Linked DNA regions of Geotalea uraniireducens. The protein of the gene in region 1 interacts with the protein of each later gene in a pairwise test. Links are inferred from orthologs where the notes say so. Each region holds a gene or a part of one and is shown on either strand. Other genes may lie near its edges.

Region 1 (3,243 bases):
TACTGACGGATCACGCCAGCGGGATTGCGGCGCTGGTGCAGCGTTCACGGGCCAGAGGGGTGGTCAAGGGGAAAGGGAGCGGTTTCTGCTCGCTGGAGTTTTCCCTGCGCGACGAAGATGTCAAGGTCGGCGACATGATCGTTACTTCGGGGATCGGGGGGATTTTCCCCAAGGGATTGGTCATTGGCGAAGTAACTATGGTCAAGAAAGGCGAGTACGGAATTTTCCAGACCATCGACCTCCGTCCCGCCGTAAATATGGCGAAGCTTGAAGAAGTGCTCGTCCTGCTGCAGAAGAGCGATGATTAAGACCCTTTGGTACGCCATTCTCGTTTTTGCGACGCTGATTTTCCAGTTTACCCTGTTCCCGGCGTATTTTGCCGACCCCTTCAAGCCGAATCTGCTGATCATCCTGATTGTCTATATGGGCCTCCGGGAATCGCTCGCCTGGGGCATTCTCGCCTATTTCCTCGGCCTTATCCAGGATAGCTTCAGTGGCCTCTACCTGGGGCTCGACGGGTTTTCCTACCTGATCATTTTCCTCCTGCTGACCCTGGTCGCCGACCGGTTGTTTACCGACCGGCGGTCGCTGATGATCCTCGGCGTTCTTGCTGCCACCCTCCTCAACGGAGTACTCAACCTCCTATTGCTGATCCTCTTCTCCGCGGCGGACGGGATCTATGCCACCCTGCTGCAGAGCCTGATCCCGCAAGCGCTGGTCAATGCCCTGGCGGCATCGATAATCTTTACCTTCAGCCCCTTGGCCCGACTGGGAGAAGCCCGATGACAGACCACCGGTTTGTTCGAGAAAGCCAGGAACCGAAGAAGCAGATCATTCTGCTTTCCCTGTTCGCGGCAGCTGTCTTTTTCCTGCTGCTGACCAGGCTTTGGTATCTGCAGATCGTCAAAGCCGAAAATTTTCAGAACCTTTCCGAAAACAACCGCTTGCGCCTCGTTCCCGTTGCCGCGTCGCGGGGGACCATCTTTGACCGCAACGGCAAGGTGCTGGTCAGCAATCGCCCGTCGTTCAGCGTGGCAATGATCCCTCAGGAGGTGAGGGATCGCGAGACGTTTTTCAGCCGGTTGGCGCAATACCTGAACATCGATCGCCAGGAATTGGTCGACAAATGGGAAAAGGGGAAGGGCCGGGCTCGTTACTACCCGGTGGTGCTTGCCTCTGACATTACCCGCGATCAGATGGAACTGCTCGAGGAAAAGCGGCTGTGGCTACCGGGGCTGGAAGTGGAAATGAAGCCGATCCGGGAATACGAGGACGGGATGCTGGCCTCCCATCTGTTGGGCTACATTGGCGAGATTTCGGACGATGAGTTGAAGAATCCCGCCTATAACGGCTACAACCTGGGTGATTACGTTGGCAAAAGCGGCATCGAGCGAAGTTGGGAGAATATCTTGCGTGGCAAGGACGGCGGCCGGCAGATCGAAGTCGATGCCCGTGGCCGGGTGCTCAGGACCATTTCGGAAACGCCGCCGGTGGTCGGCAGCAGTCTCGTCCTGACCATTGACACCGATCTGCAGAAGCGGGCGGAGCAGAGCTTTGGCGAGCAGGCCGGGGCAGCGGTTGCCATGGATGTCAACAGTGGGGAGATCCTGGCATTCGTCAGCAATCCTGGCTTCGACCCGGCACTCTTTGCCGGCCGCATGCCGCCGGATAAATGGAAAAGCTATCTGGAAGACAAACGCCATCCGTTAGAGAACAAGGCACTGAAAGGACAGTATCCTCCGGGGTCGACCTTCAAGGTCATTACCGCTCTGGCCGGGCTCGGGGAAGGGCTGATCGACGAGCGGAGCACCGTGGTCTGCACCGGTTCCTACACCCTCGGTAAGAATACCTTCCGCTGCTGGGACAAGAAAGGGCATGGGGCGGTGAACCTGAAGCGCGCCCTCAAACAGTCCTGCGACGTGTACTTTTACCAACTTGGCGAACGGCTTGGCATCGACCGGATCGCTGCCTATGCGAGGAAATTCGACCTCGGGGCGCCGATGGGGGTCGGCCTGGAGAACGAGAAGGGGGGGAATATCCCCACTTCGGAATGGAAACTTAAAAAATACGGCAGGTCGTGGTATCAGGGCGATACCCTGCCGGCGGCGATTGGCCAGGGGTATGTCCTGATGACCCCGATTCAGCTGGCATCGATGATTGCCACCGTGGCTAATGACGGCACGGTCTATCGTCCTCACTTGGTCAAAAGGATTATTGATCAGGACGGCAAGGTGCTGCAGGAATTCAAGCCGGAAATCATCGCTCGAACCGGCATCAGCCAACGCGATTTCGAACTCGTTAAGCAAGGATTGTTCGCCGTGGTCAACGAACCGGGCGGAACGGGGGCGATGGCAAGGCTCTACGAGGTGAAAGTCGCCGGCAAGACCGGAACCTCACAGGTGGTCAAAATGCGCGATAACCGGGGGAGCATCCCCTACCAGTATCGTGACCACGCGCTCTTTGTCGCCTTTGCTCCCTATGATAAACCGGAAATTGCGGTGGCGGTTGTTATCGAGCATGGGGAGCACGGCGGCGCGGCTGCGGCACCGATCGCCGGCAATATTCTCCGGGCGTACTTCGAGGGAAAGGGCGTGTTGCGGAAACCGGTAAAGGCGCCTGCCGCCACCGATGATGGCGAACAGTCGGACAGCGCGGCGCCGCAGGCCGGGGACGCGGCGACCAATAACAATCAGGGACAGGAATAGGCAATGATCGACCGAAGACTGATAACCAATTTCGACTGGACGCTGCTCGCCCTGGTCCTTGCCGCCTGCGCGCTCGGCGTGGTCAATATATACAGTGCCTCTGCCTCATACGCCCCGGCCGGCACCCCGTTCTACATCAAGCAACTCTACTGGATCCTGGTGGGTCTGCTGCTGATTGTTGTTGTGTGCAGTCTCGACTATCACCTGTTCGAGGATGTGGCCTATTGGCTCTACGGGATTCTCTGCCTGCTTCTGGTGGTCGTGCTGGTGGTAGGGAAAACCTCGATGGGCGCCACCCGCTGGCTTCATCTTGGCTTCTTCAGCATCCAGCCGTCGGAGCCGATGAAGATTGTCGCTATCATGACGCTGGCCCGCTTTTTCACCAACTATGCGACCGTCGGCGGACTGACCCTCAAGGATCTTCTCTATCCCGTGCTGTTTCTCGGCGCGCCGGCGCTGCTGATCATGAAACAACCAGACCTCGGCACGGCGATCCTGGTCATTCTGATTGCCGGTTCGATGATGGCCTATCTCGGTA
Region 2 (3,120 bases), 870 kb from region 1 along the record:
GCGGGCGCTGTCCGGCACCGGCAGGCCGAAAATCTGCACCAGCGGACTCATGTTGACGACCCGGAACGGAGTGATCTCCATGGCGAGCGCCGGGGCTCCGGTCAAGGCAGCCACTAGGGCGATGCCTGCAGAGGTGAGGAGCGGTGCCGCCATCCGCGGCCAAAACTTCTGTTTTTTTGGGCAACTCGTCATTCGGGTATCCCTCCTGTTCGTCGCATGTCACCACTCGCCCCGTCCCGCGCCCGGCCACAAACTTCTTGAACTGGCGCGGCGATCTGGGCTATGGTGATCAGATAGCACGTAATAGCCTGCATTTCAACGGCTTGGAGATGTTTTATGGCGTTGTACAACGGTCGGCAGAACCCCGCCTCCCGGAACATAAACCGGCGGCAAGGAAAAAGTCCATTAAAAATTTTTCTCGTGACAGCCTCGATCATCGGTGGAATCGGGCTGCTCGCACTAGCCGGTTACCTGTTTTTCCTGTACAACTCGCTGCCGCGGGTCGATCGCCTGGCCGATTACAAGCCGCCGATCGTTTCCCAGGTGTTCGGCGACGACGGCAGCCTGGTGGGCGAATTTTACCTGGAGCGGCGGATCGTCGTCCCGGTGGACAAGATTCCCCGCCAGCTGATCCAGGCTTTTGTCGCCGCGGAAGATGCCAACTTTTATCAACACAAGGGGCTCGACTATGTGGGGATTCTCCGGGCGGCCGTCAAGAACCTCCTGTCGTTGAGCAAGAAGGAGGGGGCGTCCACCATCACCCAGCAGGTGGCCAAGTCGATGCTTCTCACTCCGGAGAAGAAGTTCTCCCGCAAGTTCAAGGAGGCGATCCTTGCCAAACGGATGGAGGAACGGCTCTCCAAGGACGAAATCCTCTATATTTACCTGAACCAGATCTATCTCGGCGCGGGTTCCTACGGGGTGCAGGTGGCGGCGGAGACCTACTTCGGCAAGAACGTCGACCAGCTGAACCTGGCGGAGATGGCGATGCTGGCCGGCCTCCCCAAGGCGCCCAACTACTATTCGCCGATCAAGCACCTGGATCGGGCCAAGGAGCGCCAGGCGTACGTCCTCGACCGGATGGTCAAGGAGGGATATATCACCCAGGCGGAAGCGGAGCATGCCCGGGCGATGCCGATCGTCATCAAGTCGATGAAAACGGTCAACAGCGACCAGTCGGCCTATTTCCTCGAGCACATCCGGATTCAGCTCGAAGAGAAGTACGGCATGGACAAGCTGTACAAGGAAGGGCTGCGGATCTATACGACGATGGACGGCGCGATGCAGAAGGCGGCCTACGAAGCGGTGGTGACCGGCCTGAAGAACGTCGACAAGCGCCAGGGGTTCCGCGGCCCGCTTCGCTACCTTGCCGAGACGGAGGTCGACGACTTCTGCCGGAAGGTGGAAGATGGCATCGACACGGCCAGCCTCAAGGAGGGGAGCACCTACCAAGGGGTGGTGACGGCGGTGAACCCGGCCAAGGGTGAGGCGACGGTCCGGGTCGGCGACCGGACCGGCATCCTGTCGCGGAAAAACATGGCCTGGGCGGGCAAGCTCCAACTGGTCAACAGCTGGGGCAAACAGGAAGGCAAAGGGAAATTCCTGCCGCTCGGCAGCGTGGTCCTGGTTAGCGTCATTACCCCGGATGTCAACAAGGCCGGGGCGGTGCTGGCCCTCGATCAGGAGCCGGAGGCCCAGGCCGCGGTGGTGTCGATCGATCCCCGGACCGGGGCGGTGCGGGCGATGGTCGGCGGCTACGATTTCCACAAGAGCCAGTTCAATCGGGCGATCCAGGCGCGCCGCAACCCCGGGTCGGCTTTCAAGCCGCTGATCTATGCGGCCGCCCTCGACAAGGGGCTGACGCCCGCCACCATCTTCGACGATTCCCCCGTCGAGTATGACAGCGGCCAGGAAAAGGCCTGGCGGCCGAAGAACTATGACAATATCTACCGCGGCAACGTCACGATGCGTGAGGCGCTGACCAACTCGATCAACGTGGTGAGCGTGAAGATCCTCGAACAGATTGGCGTCGACTACGCGATCGATTACGCCAAGAAACTCGGCATTACCTCGCCGCTGGCGGCCAACCTGACCCTGGCGCTCGGTTCGTCGAGCCTTACCCCCCTCGAATTGACCTCGGCCTACGCGGTCTTCGCCTCCGGCGGCTACCGGACCACCCCCTATTTCATTACCAAGGTGGAGGACAGCGACGGGAAGGTGCTGGAGGAGACGGCGCCTCCGGTGATCCCGGTGATGACCAACAACTCCTCGGCGACGGTTGTCGACGGGGATGGGGCAACGGCGCCGGCACAGGCTCCAGCGCCGGCTGCCGGCAGCGAGCGCGGGCCAGCCGCCGTCCCGGTCATCTCGCCGGAAACCGCCTACATCATTACCAATCTGATGGAAAGTGTCGTCACCAGCGGCACCGGACAACGGGCCCGGGCGCTCGGCCGGCCGGTGGCCGGGAAGACCGGTACCACCAACGATATGAAGGATGCCTGGTTTATCGGCTATGTACCGCAACTGGTAACCGGCGTCTGGGTCGGCTATGATCAGGAACGCTCCCTCGGGGCCGGGGGATCGGGCGGCCAGGCGGCGGCGCCGATCTGGACCGAATTCATGAAACAGGCGGTTGCCCGGCTGCCGGTGAAGAATTTTACGGCGCCGTCGGATATTACCTTTGCCACCATCGATCCTCAAACGGGCAAGCTGGCGCGCGATGGCGCGCCGGGAGCGATCGTCGAGGGGTTCGCGGCCGGGACCGAGCCGAAGAGCTATGATAGCGATGCGCCGGCGGCGGATGATGCGCAATAGTTGTAATGATTTTATAGTGTTATGAATCGACGACGCCGATTGACGGGGGTTGAGAGGGGGGTGGGAGCCATAAGTCCTTTTGTGACAACGGTTTCCGGCGGATAAAAAAATTTCATTTCCGTAAATAATCCCTTGCAAAGTGGAAATTTCTGTCTATAGTATTCCGTGAATTATCATAAAAAGGAGGGTTGACCATGACCAAAGCAGAACTTGTGGATGCTGTAGCGAAATCTGCCAACCTGACCAAGGCAGCTGCTGACAAGGCTGTTGGTGCCTTCATTGGCGCTGTCGGCGATGCGCTGAAAA

What was found. The genes of interacting proteins can lie anywhere in the genome.
Region 2: the proteins of mrdA (region 1) and QMN23_RS17585 interact in binary tests that used the Escherichia coli proteins (3 or more experiments, as listed by UniProt). The link is inferred for Geotalea uraniireducens from one-to-one orthologs.

Annotation. Positions count from the first base shown.
Region 1 is NZ_AP027151.1:2,895,516-2,898,758, reverse strand. What follows is about bases 245-3,243. They hold mrdA (penicillin-binding protein 2), read left to right. Parts: upstream 245-782; coding sequence 783-2,705; downstream 2,706-3,243. Other genes in these bases: rodA (rod shape-determining protein RodA), read left to right, coding at 2,709-3,243; mreD (rod shape-determining protein MreD), read left to right, coding at 301-786; mreC (rod shape-determining protein MreC), read left to right, coding at 245-308. Also shown: more of mreC, read left to right, coding at 1-244. UniProt on the Escherichia coli protein: Catalyzes cross-linking of the peptidoglycan cell wall. Responsible for the determination of the rod shape of the cell. Is probably required for lateral peptidoglycan synthesis and maintenance of the correct diameter during lateral and centripetal growth.
Region 2 is NZ_AP027151.1:3,762,881-3,766,000, reverse strand. What follows is about bases 1-3,075. They hold QMN23_RS17585 (penicillin-binding protein 1A), read left to right. Parts: upstream 1-336; coding sequence 337-2,814; downstream 2,815-3,075. Other genes in these bases: QMN23_RS17580 (HU family DNA-binding protein), read left to right, coding at 3,009-3,075; QMN23_RS17590 (DUF3187 family protein), read right to left, coding at 1-192. In the rest of the region: more of QMN23_RS17580, read left to right, coding at 3,076-3,120. UniProt on the Escherichia coli protein: Cell wall formation. Synthesis of cross-linked peptidoglycan from the lipid intermediates.